DNA from 2 places in the Micromonospora rhizosphaerae genome. Region 1 is predicted to be linked to the other one. Evidence: riboswitches for the same ligand, from Rfam matches in the RefSeq annotation. Region 1 holds a riboswitch; the other holds the start of a gene.
The links. A riboswitch is a leader RNA that binds a small molecule or an ion and turns the genes downstream of it on or off. The one in region 1 is predicted to bind cyclic di-AMP.
Positions count from the first base shown of each region.

Region 2: another riboswitch for cyclic di-AMP. It lies ahead of GA0070624_RS30385 (coiled-coil domain-containing protein); the one in region 1 lies ahead of GA0070624_RS13870 (C39 family peptidase).

Region 1 is NZ_FMHV01000002.1:2,864,691-2,871,941, reverse strand. Features, by position in the region: gene GA0070624_RS13875 (alpha/beta fold hydrolase) at 1-372, opposite strand, end outside; gene GA0070624_RS13870 (C39 family peptidase) at 490-1,317, opposite strand; cyclic di-AMP (ydaO/yuaA leader) riboswitch at 1,531-1,672, opposite strand; gene GA0070624_RS13865 (hypothetical protein) at 1,960-2,733, opposite strand; gene GA0070624_RS13860 (hypothetical protein) at 2,946-3,308, opposite strand; gene GA0070624_RS13855 (acyltransferase family protein) at 3,518-4,723, opposite strand; gene GA0070624_RS13850 (alpha-ketoglutarate-dependent dioxygenase AlkB) at 5,017-5,652, shown strand; gene GA0070624_RS13845 (TrmH family RNA methyltransferase) at 5,665-6,183, opposite strand; gene GA0070624_RS13840 (uracil-xanthine permease family protein) at 6,380-7,251, shown strand, end outside.
Region 2 is NZ_FMHV01000002.1:6,463,867-6,471,117, forward strand. Features, by position in the region: gene GA0070624_RS30370 (alpha/beta fold hydrolase) at 1-114, shown strand, start outside; gene GA0070624_RS30375 (HelD family protein) at 234-2,351, shown strand; gene GA0070624_RS30380 (cation diffusion facilitator family transporter) at 2,452-3,366, shown strand; cyclic di-AMP (ydaO/yuaA leader) riboswitch at 3,478-3,612, shown strand; gene GA0070624_RS30385 (coiled-coil domain-containing protein) at 3,617-4,678, shown strand; gene GA0070624_RS30390 (hypothetical protein) at 4,802-5,308, shown strand; gene GA0070624_RS30395 (SRPBCC family protein) at 5,324-5,794, opposite strand; gene GA0070624_RS30400 (5'/3'-nucleotidase SurE) at 5,893-6,420, shown strand; gene GA0070624_RS30405 (STAS domain-containing protein) at 6,469-6,828, opposite strand; gene GA0070624_RS30410 (hypothetical protein) at 7,233-7,251, shown strand, end outside.

The DNA.
Region 1 (7,251 bases):
CTTGTCGAGCTCGGCGGGCGACCAGACGGCCTTGATGCCGAGCCCCACGACGGCATCCACCGGCAGGCCGACGCTCCGCGCGGCCAGCGCCAGCGCCACCACCCCGCCGAGCGAGTGCCCCAGCACCACGAGTCGGTCCCGCGGCCCGAGCCGCTCGGCGACCGGCCCCAGGCTCGCCACCACCCGCCGGGCCAGGCCCTCGAAGGAGTACGCCGGCAGCGGCGGCGACCAGCCGTGGCCGGCCAGGTCGGGGGCGAGCCACCGGCCCGGCCACCGGTGCTCCAGCAGCGGCGCCCAGGGCAGCCACACCTCGCCGGTGGCGCCCATGCCGTGCAGCAGCAACAGGTGGCGGGTACCCGTCTCATCGGCCATGGCCGCAGTCTGCCATCGGTCGGACATCATCCGCGAGAGCGCGGACGGCGTTGGGCCCGCAACGACGTCGGGCGCCGGCTCCCGATGGAGCCGGCGCCCGACGGTCAGTGCAGGTGATCAGGCGGAGTAGCCGCGGGTGGCCGCCCAGTTCGCCAGGTTGATGGTGGTGATCCAGTACGACGGGTACGACGGGTTGGCCGAGTCGGCGATCCGCACGGTCCGGCCGTCGTCCTTGTAGCCGACCACCGCGATGTAGTGGCCGCCCGGGAACGAGTGCCAGCCGCCGTCGGTGTCGGTGGCGGAGCCGGCGATGTTCACCACGACGCCGCGGCCGTCGGTGATCGCGTTGACGACGTCGGCCTGGAGCTGGTCCATCTGCGCCGGCGTCGCGGCCTGGCCCGGGATTTCGTGGGTCTTGTACGGACTCCCCTTGACCATCTGGTTGAGCCCCCGGGTGGTGTCCTCGGCCGAGTTGGTGCCGTTCACGGTGGCGCCCAGCGGGGCGACCATCGCGTCCTGGGTGGTCTCGACGCCGCTCGCGCTGAGCGCGTTGCGCACCGCGGCCGGGCCGCAGTTCCAGTAGGCGGTCTGCGCCTCGTAGTTGTAGTCGAGGACCTTGGTCGACGGCGGCTTCGGCGCGGCCTTGCGGGTCAGGTCCGGGTCGGGCTTGGCCGAGGTGGCGCTCGCCGACGGCGAGGCGCTCGACGGGGACGCGCCGATCCGGGCCTGGCCGCGGGTGGCGACGTCACCCAGCCGGGGGGCCAGCTCGGCCACGGCGGCGGCGCTCTCCTGGCGGACGGGTGCGTCGTCGGAATGGGCGAGCAGGGCGCCGGCGCCGGAGGCCAGCACGAGCGCGGCGGCGGAGCCGGCGACGATCTGGTAGGGGCGCTTGGCGGCGAGAGCGCGCAACTGCTGCTTACGGCGGTGCTTCACGTGATCCTCCACGAGCTGGAGCGGCACACGCCGGCCCGGCGCGCGGAGAAGCTCACGCGCGACGATGGTCGTGGGCGGGGGTGGGCCGCGGGGAACGGGGGCGCCCGGTCAGCCGGGCATCGGGGCGGGTGCCGGAATCAGCTCGCCGAGCGGGCGAGCGACGGCACCGCGGCGCCGTGGAGGCGGGGGGACGACCGAGGGGCGGGACCAGGCTGCACGAGATGGAACTCCTTCCGACACCGCCTACCGGGTTAGCTGACGGATTCGGGCGGGAAGTCGCCCTACCGCGGGCCGTGGCTCGCGGATTCACCCCGGACGTGCACTGGGTCCCCGGTTCGTGATGGTCACGATTGAGCGGGTCGGCGCGGCGTCGCCTGTTGCGATCGGAAACCGCACCGGACGCGCAGACACTACCGGCGGGCACGGCCCCAAACAAGCACCCCCACCTGCGTAAACCTCGAACATCATTACTCTGACCGGAACAGCCCGTCACTGACGTCACTCAATGGGACAAGCAGTTATGACGGGACCGCCGGGCGACAATCGGACATCCGGTGGCGACCGGCCCGCAATTGCGGGGGTCAATCACCCGACCTGATCCAGATGACCGTTTCGGTGTTTGCGTGACCGGGCTCACCAGATTCACATCACAATTCAGCCAACCCGCGCCGGACGCCAGCGGGCCGTCCGCGCCCCCGCCGGGGCGATCGGGGCCAGGGCCGGCGCCGCCGATCGGCGTACCGGGGCATGGCCGGGGCGCAGCCGCTGCGCCGCGGCGTACGCCTCGACGGCCAGTGCCCGGGCCGCCTCGGCGGCCAGGTCGGCGTCCCGCCAGGCCCGCCGCTCCCGTTCGGCCGCCGCCCGATAGCCGGCCAGCCTCCCGTCGCGTACCGCCCGGGCCAGGACGATCTCCTGCTCGGCCGGATGCCGGCGCGGGTCCCACCCGTTCCGGTGCGCGAAGACGTCGGCAAGTTGCCGCGCCGTCAACTCGCCCCGCCAGTGCGCCGCCATCGCGGCGTGGTGCAGCCACCGCTCCCGGGCCGCGTACTCGGCCGGGGTGCGCGGGGTACGTGGAGCGGGCAGCACGGCGGCGCCGGCGAGCCGCCGGACGGCATCCTCGGCCTCGTCGTACGCCTGCCAGGCCCGGTCGACGTCCGCCTGGACGGCCAGCCACTGCTCCCGCCGTCGACGGGCGGTCTGCGCGGCGCCGGCGGCGGCCACCGCCACCTCGTCGGCGTACCGGCGCAGGTCGGCGAGCTGTGCCTCCTCCGCCGCAGCCGGGGCGGGCTCAGCGTCGGGTGGAGCCTCCCGCTCCGGGCGGGCCACCAGCCCGGCGAGCACGGCCACGGCCAGCACGAGCAGGCCCGACCAGATGAGGGCGGCCCGCGGGACCTCGATCAGAAACTGGTAGAGAACGGTCTGCATGATCGGCACCTCACGGAAGCGGATGTGGTGGAGTGGTCCGCACGACCCGACGGGGTGGGCGCGACCGGGCGCCGCGGGGCCGCCGTCGGCCGGGTGCGGGGTGAGGTCGGTGGTGAGTTGCGGGCCGTCGCCGCGGGCAGCAGGGCCGGGACGCCGCCGACCGGCGGTGTCGGTCAGCTGGCCGGCGCGGGAGCCGAGGGTGGCCGCGGTGTCGGTCAGCCGGCCGGCGGGGCGCGGGAGCCGAGGGTGGCCGGGGCGAGACCGACGAGGGCGCGGTGCCGGGTGACCGGGACCACGACCGGGCGGGCGATCGCGGGGACGGAGCTGCCGGCCGGAGGGGCCGACGCGTCGGTGGTGGCGGCGACGTCGACGGAGGCGTCCGACCGCGGCGTGGGCGCGGCGAGCCGGGAGGCCGGCGACGCGTGGTCGGCCGGCGCGTCGGCGACGGCCGGCCTGGCAGCGGCGGCCCGCTCGGCGTGCCCGGACGCCGCCGGGCCGACGGGCAGCGCGGTGGCGCCGAGGGAACAGGCGACGGCCACAGCCAGGCTGGTGAGCATGCGGGCGGTCCAGCGCGCCATCCACCACAAGGGACAGCTGAGCGCGACCGGGAGCACGCGTCCACGCTACCCCCGATACCGCCCGCGCCGCACCGCCTCCGGGCGTGTCGCGACGAGGGGATCGGCGGAGACCGACCATCGTGGACGGTCATCGGCCGAGTCGTCTGCGGCACCGACGTCACGGGGGCGCCTCGTTCGTTGACGGGGGGTACGGGGCGGCCCAGGCTCGCTCAGGCCCGATCGCGCCGTCCGGCGTACTCGATCGGCCGGGCCGCGCCGTCGCGCTCACCGACCGGTCCGGACGGCGTCCGTTGCGACGGCAGGATCGGCGGTGTCCGCTCGCCGGCCCGGCGAGGCGGTCCCAGCCGGCGCATCATCGGCGTCTCGACGTACCGGTGCATGGCCGCGGCGAGCAGCAGGTTCACCAGCAGGAAGCCGAGCACGGCGAGCGGGCCCCACCAACCGGGCAGCCCGACGCCGCGGTGGCCGGTCAGCCGCAACACGGTGACCATCACGAAGACGTGCACCAGGTAGAACGCGAAGGAGACCTCACCGAGCCAGACCATCGGGCGCGACCGCCACGGCGTCCGCCGGCCACGCACGTCGGCGTCCGCCGCGGCCGTGATGACCAGGAGGTACGCCACCGCCAGCAGACCCGCCCAGAGCTCCGCCCGGATCCACTGCGCGGCCACCACCCAGGTGGCGACGAAGATCAGGCTGGCCGCGGTCAGGCCCGGCCCCCGCCAGCGGCCCCGACGCATGAGCTCGGCCGCGGCCACCCCCATCCAGAACTCCAGCGACCGCACGAGCGGGAAGATCTGGGTGAACCACCAGCGGCTCTCCTCGGGGACCAGGTGCTGGGCCGGCCAGAGCGCCACGATCAGCAGCGGCGCGGCGACCACCACCGTCCAGAGCGTGGCGGGCCGCAGCCGGCGCAGCACCGGCAGCGCGAAGGGCAGGCACAGGTAGAAGAACAGCTCACAGGAGAGCGACCAGCTCACCGTGTTGACGCTGTAGAAGTAGCCGGGAGTGGGGTTCCAGGCCTGGACCAGGAAGAGGTTGCCGAGCGCCGCCCAGAGGTTCACCGGGTCGGCGAACCAGAGCCCGACGAGCAGCACCACCGCCCACATCAGCAGGTGGTTCGGGTAGATCTTGGCCAGCCGTCGGCGCAGGAAGGTCCGTCGGCGCTCGCCCGACCGGTACGACCAGACCAGGACGAATCCACTGAGGATGAAGAAGAATTCCACGCCGGACAGGCCGAGGGCGAACAGCCGGTCCACGACCGCCTTGTAGTCGGGCTCGGCGACGATCCGCATGGTGGCGGCGTGGAAACCGAAGACCAGCAGGGCGGCGATCCAGCGCAGCCCGGTCAGCGAGGGCAGTCGGCTCGCCGGCACCGAGGTCCGGGCAGGGCGGGTGGTCGGGGCGCTCGTCATGCCGGGAACCCGACCGTCACCAGGGTCACCAGCATCTGCGTCTCCTCCTCGGCGGGTCGTCGACGGGCGGTCGCCGCGGCGGGCCCACGACGCGCCCCGATCACGCCGCCGCCGGGCACCCTACCGGTTGATATGCCCGGTCGCTCCCGAGCCGGAGTGGCGACCGGCAGGCGGGACCCGGGGCAAGGCAGGGTTGGCCCACGGGTGGACCTGGCTGGACCGACCATGACGTCCGCCGGACCGCGACGACGACGCTCGTACGCCTGTTCGAGGGAAAGGGTAGGATCGGTGTCGTGTCCGACGTCGCCTACCAGCCCTCGATGCTGGATTTCGCCGAGCAGGGCGCGACCCTGGGCCCGCTCGCCGGCCAGCTGCGCCGGCACGAGCTGAGCCGGGGCGCCTGGGTGGACCACCTGCCCGGCTGGGTGCGGGGCTCCGACACGGTGCTCGACACCCTGCTCCGCGACGTGCCCTGGCGGGCCGAGCGCCGCACGATGTACGACACCGAGGTCGACGTCCCGCGCCTGCTCTGCTGGTACGCCGGCGGCCGCCCGCTGCCCCACCCGGTGCTCACCGCGGCGCGCGAGGCGCTGACCCGGCACTACGCCGACGAGCTGGGCGAACCGTTCGTCACCGCCGGGATGTGCCTCTACCGGGACGGGCGGGACAGCGTCGCCTGGCACGGGGACACCCTCGGCCGCTCGGCGCACACCGACACCATGGTCGCCATCGTCTCGTTCGGCTCGCCGCGTCCGCTGCTGCTGCGCCCGCGCGGCGGCGGGGCGAGCCTGCGCTTCCCGCTCGGCCACGGCGACCTGGTGGTGATGGGCGGCTCCTGCCAGCGCACCTGGGAGCACGCCATCCCCAAGACCGCCCGGCCGGTCGGCCCCCGGGTCAGCGTCCAGTTCCGCCCCGCCGGTGTGGCCTGACCCCTCCCCCGGTCAGAGCAGGCCGGCGAGCTTGTAGAGCACCAGGGAGCCGGCGACCGCGACGTTGAGGCTGAGCCCGTGGCCGACCATCGGGATCTCCACCACCGCATGGAGAGCGTCCAGAGCCTCCGGCGGGATTCCGCTCGCCTCGTGACCGAGGACCATTACCGTCCGGCGCCGGGCGGCGGGCAGGTCACCGAGACGGATCGCCTCGTCGGCCAACTCCACGCCGAGAACCTGCGTGCCGGCCGCCCGCTCGGCAGCGAGCCAGCGCAGCGGGCTGCCGACCCGGTGCACGCAGCTTGGTCGGCGCAGCGTGTTGCCACGGGCGAGAGCCTCGTCGACCCAGCCGAACGGTGGGACGGCCAGGCAGGCGCCCACGGCGTCACAGGTACGCAGCAGGGTTCCGAGGTTGGCAGCGTGCATCGGCCAGAGCGGGGCGGCGATCAGGTGGCCCCAGCAGCGGTGAGCGCGGGTACGCCGGCTGGCGCGCAGCTCGCGACGCGGGCGCACCCGGATGGCGGGACTCACGCCGGTCCGGCGACTCCGCCGGAGAAGAGGAGGGACATGTGCGGGGGTGCTTCGCGGCGCACCCGGGCCATCGACGGTGACAAGCGGGTTGATTGTAGACCTGCCGGGGGCTCGATCGCCCCGGCCGGCGGCATGGTACAAACAACTCTCAGGGTCGATCACCGCCCCCGTCACCTGACGACGCGAAGGGCAGGCCATGACCCAGTCCCCCACCGAACCGCGTTCCCGCTGGTCGCCGTGGAGGGTGCACGGCGACGGCCGGTCGATCCGACCGGGCGACGTGGTCCACCCCGATGAGCGGCTCTCCTGGCCACGTACGGTCGGCGTCGGCGTGCAGCACGTCGTCGCGATGTTCGGCGCCACCTTCACCGTGCCGCTGATCACCGGCTTCCCGCCGGCCACCACGCTCTTCTTCTCCGGGCTGGGCACGCTGCTGTTCCTGCTGATCACCGGCAACCGGCTGCCGTCGTACCTCGGCTCGTCGTTCGCCTTCATCGCGCCGGTGCTGGCCGCGAAGGCCGGCGGCGACATCGGGCCCGCGCTCGGCGGCATCCTGGTGGCCGGCGCCGCGCTGGCGCTGGTCGGCGTGGTGGTGCAACTCGCCGGCGCCCGGTGGATCGACGCGCTGATGCCGCCGGTGGTCACCGGCGCGATCGTGGCGCTGATCGGTCTCAATCTCGCGCCGGTGGCCTGGGACGGTGGTGGCAACGGCGGGGTGCGGGCCCAGCCGCTGATCGCAGTGGTCACGCTGGTCGCGATCCTGCTCGCCACCGTGCTGTTCCGGGGCTTCCTGGCCCGGCTCTCCATCCTGCTCGGCGTCGTGGTCGGCTGGGTGCTCGCCGCCCTCCTCGGCCAGCTCGACCCCAAGGCGGTGACCGGGCTGAAGGAGGCGGACTGGTTCGGGCTGCCCGTGTTCCACACGCCCAGCTTCAGCTTCCGGGCGGTGGTGCTGGTGATCCCGGTGGTCCTGGTGCTGATCGCGGAGAACGCCGGGCACGTCAAGGCGGTGGCCGCGATGACCGGCCGCAACCTGGACAAGGACATGGGCCGGGCGTTCCTCGGCGACGG
Region 2 (7,251 bases), 3.6 Mb from region 1:
GTCAACGCGGCGCTGACCGGGGTGCTCCGGCAGGTGCTGGAGCGGCCCGGCCTGGGCGGCGCCCGCACCGGGACCGGGGACGCACCGGCTGCCGGGGTGGGAACGGCCGGATAACGGGCAACCGGGACGGGGTGTTCCGGGAACCGGCATGGCCCTCGCGAGGGCTGACGTGCTGGCCCGTACCCTCATTCAGCGCGTCATGCCCCACCGCCGTGACCACAGGAGCCACCCCGTTGACCGACCAGACCACCCTGGACCGCGAGATCGCCGTCGAACAGCGGCATCTCGACCGGGTGTACGCCCGCCTGGCCGAACTGCGTCGGTCGGCCGCCGACGCCGAGCGGGAGGGCTACCGGCTGGCCCGGGTCGGCAACTTCGGGGCGCTGGTCGAACGGGACGCGATGGTCTTCCACGCGGCGCAGCGCCGGCACGTGCTGGAGGCCGAGCACGAGGGGCTGGTCTTCGGCCGGCTCGACCTGAGTGCGGGTCAGGTGCTGCACGTGGGACGGCTCGGGGTGCGCGGCGAGAACGCCGAGACGTTGGTGGTGGACTGGCGGGCACCGGCCGCCGCCGCCTTCTACCAGGCGACGCCGGCCGAGCCGTTGGGCGTGGTGCGGCGACGCACCATCCAGTCCTCCGCCGAGAAGGTGACCCGGATCGAGGACGACCTGCTCGATCCCGCCGCAGCGCCGCCGGACATGGCGGTGGTCGGCGACGGGGCGCTGCTGGCCACCCTGTCCCGCGCCACCGGCCGGGGCATGCGCGACATCGTTGCCACCATCCAGCGCGAGCAGGACCAGGCGATCCGCTCCCCCGGCTCCGGAGTCACGATCGTCTCCGGCGGCCCGGGCACCGGCAAGACCGCGGTGGCCCTGCACCGGGCCGCGTACCTGCTCTACTCCGACCGCAACCGGTACGCCGGCGGCGGGATCCTGGTGGTCGGCCCGTCCACCGTCTTCGTCCAGTACATCGCCTCGGTGCTCCCCTCGCTCGGTGAGGAGAACGCCACCCTGCACTCGCTCGGCTCGCTCTTCCCCGGCATGTCCGCCACCCGGACCGACCCGCCCGAGGTGGCGGCGGTGAAGGGGTCGCTGCGGATGCGCCGGGTGCTGGAGCGCGCGGTCCGGGACGCGGTGCCGGACTCGCCGGAGGAGCTGCGCCTGCTCTACCGCGGCGAGCTGCTCCGGCTGGAGCGCCGGGAGCTCGACGGCATCCGGGACCGGGCACTGCCGAGGGGCGCGCGCCGCAATGAGGTGCGCCGCGCCGCCTTCGACGCCGTCCTCTCGGCGCTGTACGCACAGGCCCGCCAGCTGCGCGTCGGCCGGCTGCCGGAGCAGCGCGCCTTCGAGGACGAGATCATCGAGCGGCCCGAGTTCCGGGAGTTTCTCAAGGCGTGGTGGCCCCGGCTGCACCCTCGGCACGTGCTCGGCTGGCTGACCCGCCCCGACCGGCTACGCCGGTACGCGGGCGGCATCCTCGCCGGCAGCGAGATCCGGCTGCTCTCCGCCGCGTACCGGAGCCTGGACACCGAGGGGCTGACCATCGCCGACATCGCGCTGCTGGACGAGTTGGACGCGCTGCTGGGCAAGCCGGTGCAGCGGGCGAAGCCCAGGCGCGACCCGTTCCAGCTCGCCGGTGGCGTTCGCGAGCTGAGCACCTTCGCCGACCGGCAGCGCGCGGCCCGGGCCGCGGCGCGGGAGCGGCCGGCGGACTACCGCGAGTACGCGCACGTGGTGGTCGACGAGGCGCAGGACGTGTCGCCGATGCAGTGGCGGATGATCGGCCGGCGGGGCCGGCTGGCGTCCTGGACGGTGGTGGGGGATCCGGCGCAGACCGCCTGGACCGGCGACGCGGAGGAGCTGACCCGGGCCCGGGACCAGGCCCTCGGCCGGCGCCGCCGGCACCAGTTCACGCTGACCACCAACTACCGCAACTCGGCGGAGATCTTCGCGGTCGCGGCGGCGGAGATCCGCCGGCTCTACCCCGAGCTGCCGCTGCCCACCGCGGTCCGCTCCACCGGTGTGGCACCCGTCGAGCGGACCGTGCCGGCGGCCGAGCTGCCCGCGGCCACGGTCGAGGCGGCGGGCACCCTGCTCGGCGAGGTCGAGGGGACGGTCGGCGTGATCACGCCGGTGCCGCGTCGGGACGAGGTGGCCGGCTGGCTGGGCGAACTGGGCGGCTCCCGGCTCCAGGTGGTGACGAGCCTGCAGGCCAAGGGCATGGAGTACGACGGCGTCGTGCTGGTCGCGCCGAGCGAGATCCGGGCCGATCCGGGGTCCGGGGTGCGGACCCTCTACGTGGCCCTCTCCCGCGCCACCCAGCGCCTCACCACGATCGACCCGGTCACCTGATCGGGGGCCTGGGCCGGGTGGGCAGCGGGCAATCACTTGCATATATAGCGATGTGAACATAGATTGGATCGGGCCCGGGCGAAGGACGGAGGGTGTGGGCGTGGGCGCAGGTCATGGGCACCACGGCTCGGTCACCAACGCCGCACAGCGCCACCGTGGCCGGCTCTGGGGCGCCTTCGGGCTGCTCACCGCCCTGATGCTGGTCGAGGCAGCGACCGCGTTCGCGACCGGCTCGCTGGCCCTGCTCTCCGACGCCGGGCACATGTTCACCGACGTGCTGGGCATCGGCATGGCGCTCGCCGCGATCACCGCGACCCGGCGCGCCGACACCGACCCCCAGCGCACCTTCGGGCTCTACCGACTGGAGGTGCTGGCCGCGCTGGCCAACGCGGTGCTGCTCGGCGGCGTCGCGGTCTACGTGCTGATCGAGGCGGTACGCCGGTTCGGTCAGCCACCGGAGGTGCTGGCCGGGCCGATGCTCGCGGTGGCGCTGCTCGGCCTGCTGGCCAACCTCGCCGCCTTCGCCCTGCTGCGCGGCGGCGCGCAGGTGAGCATCAACCTGCGCGGGGCCTACCTGGAGGTGCTGGGCGACCTGCTCGGCTCGCTCGGGGTGATCGCCGCGGCGCTGATCATCGCGCTCACCGACTGGTGGTGGGTCGACCCGCTGGTGGCCGTTGCGATCGGGCTGTTCATCCTGCCCCGCACCTGGCGGCTGGGGCGGGCCGCCGTCCGCATCCTGGTGCAGGCCGCCCCGGAGCACCTCCAGGTGACCGCGGTGCACGACCGGCTGGCCGCGGTGCCCGGCGTCGCCGAGGTGCACGACCTGCACGTCTGGACGCTGACCTCCGGGATGGAGGTGGCCTCGGCCCACCTCACCATCGCTCCCGGGGCGGATCTGGGCGAGGTGCTGGCCGCCGCGCGGACGGCCCTGCACGAGGACTTCCAGATCGATCACGCCACGTTGCAGATCGAGCCCGGAGCGTCGCCCGGGTCCTGTAGCGCCGTCGAGTGGTAATTAGGGCAAACTTAAATCTGCGTGGTTGTTGTCCATCAATGCCGGTTTCGTCCGGTCTCGCGCCGGTAGGCTCGGTCGCGGCCTCCGCCGAGCGGCGCCCTCCGGCGCCTGCGGTGGCCGTCGCCTAATCGCCCGCCTGCGGCGAGCCGGGGAACCACGTTCGTGGGGTGCATCCGCCTCAGCGCGGTAGGGATCTTCCGTCCCGAACCCGTCAGCTAACCCGGTCGGCGGCTGACGGAAGGACACCTGAATGCCATCAGTGGCACCCGTACGACGGACGGCCGCCCGATTGGCGGCCCTGCTCGTCGCGGCGCTCGCCCTCGGCGTCGCAGCCGCGCCGGTCGGCACCGCCGTGGCGGCTCCCCCGACCGGCCTGCTCGCCCCCGCTCCCGGTGGCGACGACGAGGGCGGCACCCCGGAGCTGCGGGCCCAGCTCGAGGCGGCCAGCAAGGGCTGGCTGGAGGCGAAGGCGGCGTTGGCCCGCTCGGTCAGCCGGCAGCAGCAGCTCACCGGCCAGCTCAAGACGATCGAGGCCGAGCTGAACGTCCGGGCCGCCAAGGTCGGTGAGATCGCCGGGGTCGCGTACCGGACCGGGCGGCTCAGCGCGGCGTCGGCCCTGCTCAACAGCGCCACGCCGGAAGGCTTCATGGACCGCGCGGCCGCGCTGGACCAGGTCGCCGCCAACGAGGACCGAGCGCTGCGCGACCTGGTCGAGACCCGGGACCAGGCCACCCGGACCCGGACCGCGCTGAACGTCGAGATCCAGCAACAGCGCAAGCAGGTCGCCGTGATGGCCAAGCGCAAGCAGCAGGCCGAACGCGCGCTGCAGGTGGCCAACAACCGGGCCGCCGGCGGCGCCACCCGGGGTACGTCCACCGCCAACGCCGATCCGGCCCCGCGCAACGCCGACGGCTCCTGGCCGCCGGAGTCGTGCAGCGTGAACGACCCGACCCCGGCGGACGGCTGCATCACCCCGCGCATGCTGCACGCGCTGCAGGAGGCCAAGGCGGCGGGCTTCACCCGGTACGTCTCCTGCTACCGACCGAGCGGGTCGGGCGAGCACCCGAAGGGCAGGGCCTGCGACTTCGCGGCGCAGCAGGACGGCTTCGGCGGAGTGGCCTCCGGCGGCGACCGGACCTACGGTGACAACCTGGCGGCGTACTTCGTCCGCAACGCCGACCCGCTGGCCGTGCTCTACGTGATCTGGTTCAAGCAGATCTGGCTGCCGAGCAGCGGGTGGAAGGCGTACAGCGGCGGCAACGGCGACCCGTCCAGCGACCACACCAACCACGTGCACGTCTCGGTCTACTGACCCCCGCGTCGGTGGCCCGCCCGATCCGGCAGGCCACCCGACACGGACTACGCCCCTGGACGTACGCGGGATGTCGCCGCCGGTGCCACGACGCGGCGGTGTCGGCGGACGAGCATCGGGGTCATGAGCCGACTCTCCCCCGCCGCCCGCAAGGCCCTGCTGACCCTGCACCTGGTCACCTCGCTCGGCTGGCTCGGCGCGGACCTGGTGCTGCTCACCCTGGGCATCGTCGGGCTGCGCGGCGCCGATCCCGCGGTGGTCTACCCGGCGGCGGGACTCGTCGTCACCTACCTCTTCGCGCCGCTGAGCGTGGTGGTCTGGCTGGTCGGGGTGGCGACCGCGCTGCTCACCCCGTGGGGGCTGCTGCGTTGGCGTTGGGTGCTGGTCAAACTCGTGCTCACCACCGTCATGCTCGGCCTGGTCCTGCTGCTGCTGATGCCGACCGTGCGTGGGCTCGGCGAGCTGGGTCCGGCGGTGACCACCCGCGACCGGCTCGACCTGGTGATCCCGCCGATGGTCTCCACCAGCGTGCTGATCGTGGCCACCGTGCTCTCCACCTACAAGCCGTGGGGTCGCCGCCGGGTCCGGGCCGGTGGGAACCGGCGGCCCGTGGCCGCGGGTCGGCCCTGAGCGACCACCGCCGGCTCAGCTCGCGGCGTCCGGGCCGCGCTCGAGGGCCGCGCCGAGCCGGGTGGCGAGCCCCAGATGGGCGGCCCGGGCCTGCCGGAAGGCGTACCCGAACAGGGGCGCCGGTGCGGAGAGGGTGATCTCGACGTCGATCCGGACCACGCCGGCCGGCTCGTCCTTGAACCGGGTGTGGTTGCGCACGGTGGTGGCGGGCCACTGCCGGGCCACGGTCACCACCTCGTCCTCGGTCGCGATCAGCACGTCGGCCTGGTAGGTGACCGGGAAGCGCAGCGGCCCGACCGCCAGCCGGTCGGTGATCGCGTAGCTGGCCAGCGCGCCGGGCCGGGGCGGCACCCGGCGGACCGCGACGACCAGCGGGTGCAGCTCGCCCTGGCGGGTCAGATCGCCGAGGAGCGCCAACGCGTCCGCCCGGGAGCAGCGCGCCTGGACGGTGTAGCTGAACGTGTCCCGGCTTAGCACCTCGTCCACCCCTCACCGTCGGCGGTCCGCCCGATCGTCCCGTACGCCGGCCGGCCAGGCAACGGCTGGCCGGACATGGCGGCTGCCGGGGCTGGACGATCTCCGGGATCAACCGGGGCGCGAACGCCGGCCGCGCGGTGCTGCACTCGGGCACGGTGGGCGCCGCGTTCACCGCCGCCGCGAACGGTTGCCGGGCGATGGCGGTCTCCCTCGACGTGCTCTCCGCCGGGGAGGCCACGGCCGCCAGCGGGGGCGCCGCGGTGGCGGCAGCCGTCCGGGTGCGCGACGCCGAACGCCACTGGTCCACGGCGGCCCGGGTCGCCCTCGACCTGCTGCCCCGGCTGCTGGCCGGGCCGGTGGAGAGCGTGCTCAACGTCAACGCGCCGGACCTGCCGCACGGGCGGCTGCGCGGGGTGCGCCAGGGCTCGCTGGCCACCTTCGGTCAGGTGCAGATGACGGTCGCCGAGTCGGGGCACGGCTTCGTACGCACCTCACTGCAGGAGCCCGGACAGGCCGCCCAGCCCGGCACCGGCCTCGCCCTGCTGGCCGACGGGTACGCCTCGGTCACCGCCGTCCGGGCGGTCACCGAGGTCTCCGACGTGGATCTCGCCAACCTCGGCGCAACGGATGACTGAGCCGCTCCGGCGGGATGCCCGGACGACGGTGGGGCGGACGAGGGGCGGTCAGGCGCCGGGAAGGACCTCGCGGGTGGCCGCGGCGAAGTAGGGCTCCGGGGCGCCGAAGAGGCCGAGCAGGCCGGTGACCCAGAGCTGCCGGTGCACGAACCGGCTCGGCTCGATCACCACGAGCTTGACGCCGCTGACCTCGCAGGTCTGGAAGCCGGCGACCATGGCGCTGATGCCGACGGAGTCGATGAAGGTGACCAACCGCATGTTCAGCTCGATACGGGACGGACGCCCCTTGGCGAGCACCTCGGCGATCGCATCACGCACCTCGTACGCGGTGTCGACGTCGATCTCGCCCCGCGGGACGATCTGAACGACACCACCCGGCATAACCGACTTCACGATCGACAGGCTCACGCGAGCACCTCCACTCGCCCGTAACCGGGCGCCTCATCAGTACGCGGGCCGCGACCGAGAGTATTCCTCCGACGGCCTCGGTCGCCACCCCTCGGGATGAGCAATTCGCGGACTGGGCACACCTGGGCACCCGGATCCGAAACTTCCGGTTCCCACTCTCTCGACGACGGGTTTCTCACTCTTCAACGAACGACCGGGGCCGGCCGATCCGCCGAACCAGGGTAGCGGTCCGAGGCGGGCCGGGCGCGCACCCGAACGTCGGCGCGTTCGGGTGATTGACCTCTCGCACCTGCAGGGTTTGCGCCGCCGCCGGGCTGGGCACGGTGGAGCGAACAGTCCGCGCCGGACAGACGCCGGAGTCCGAAATGGCCGCCGGGCTTCGGCACCCCGAGGAGGTAAGCACGATGTTCGGAACCACCCTGC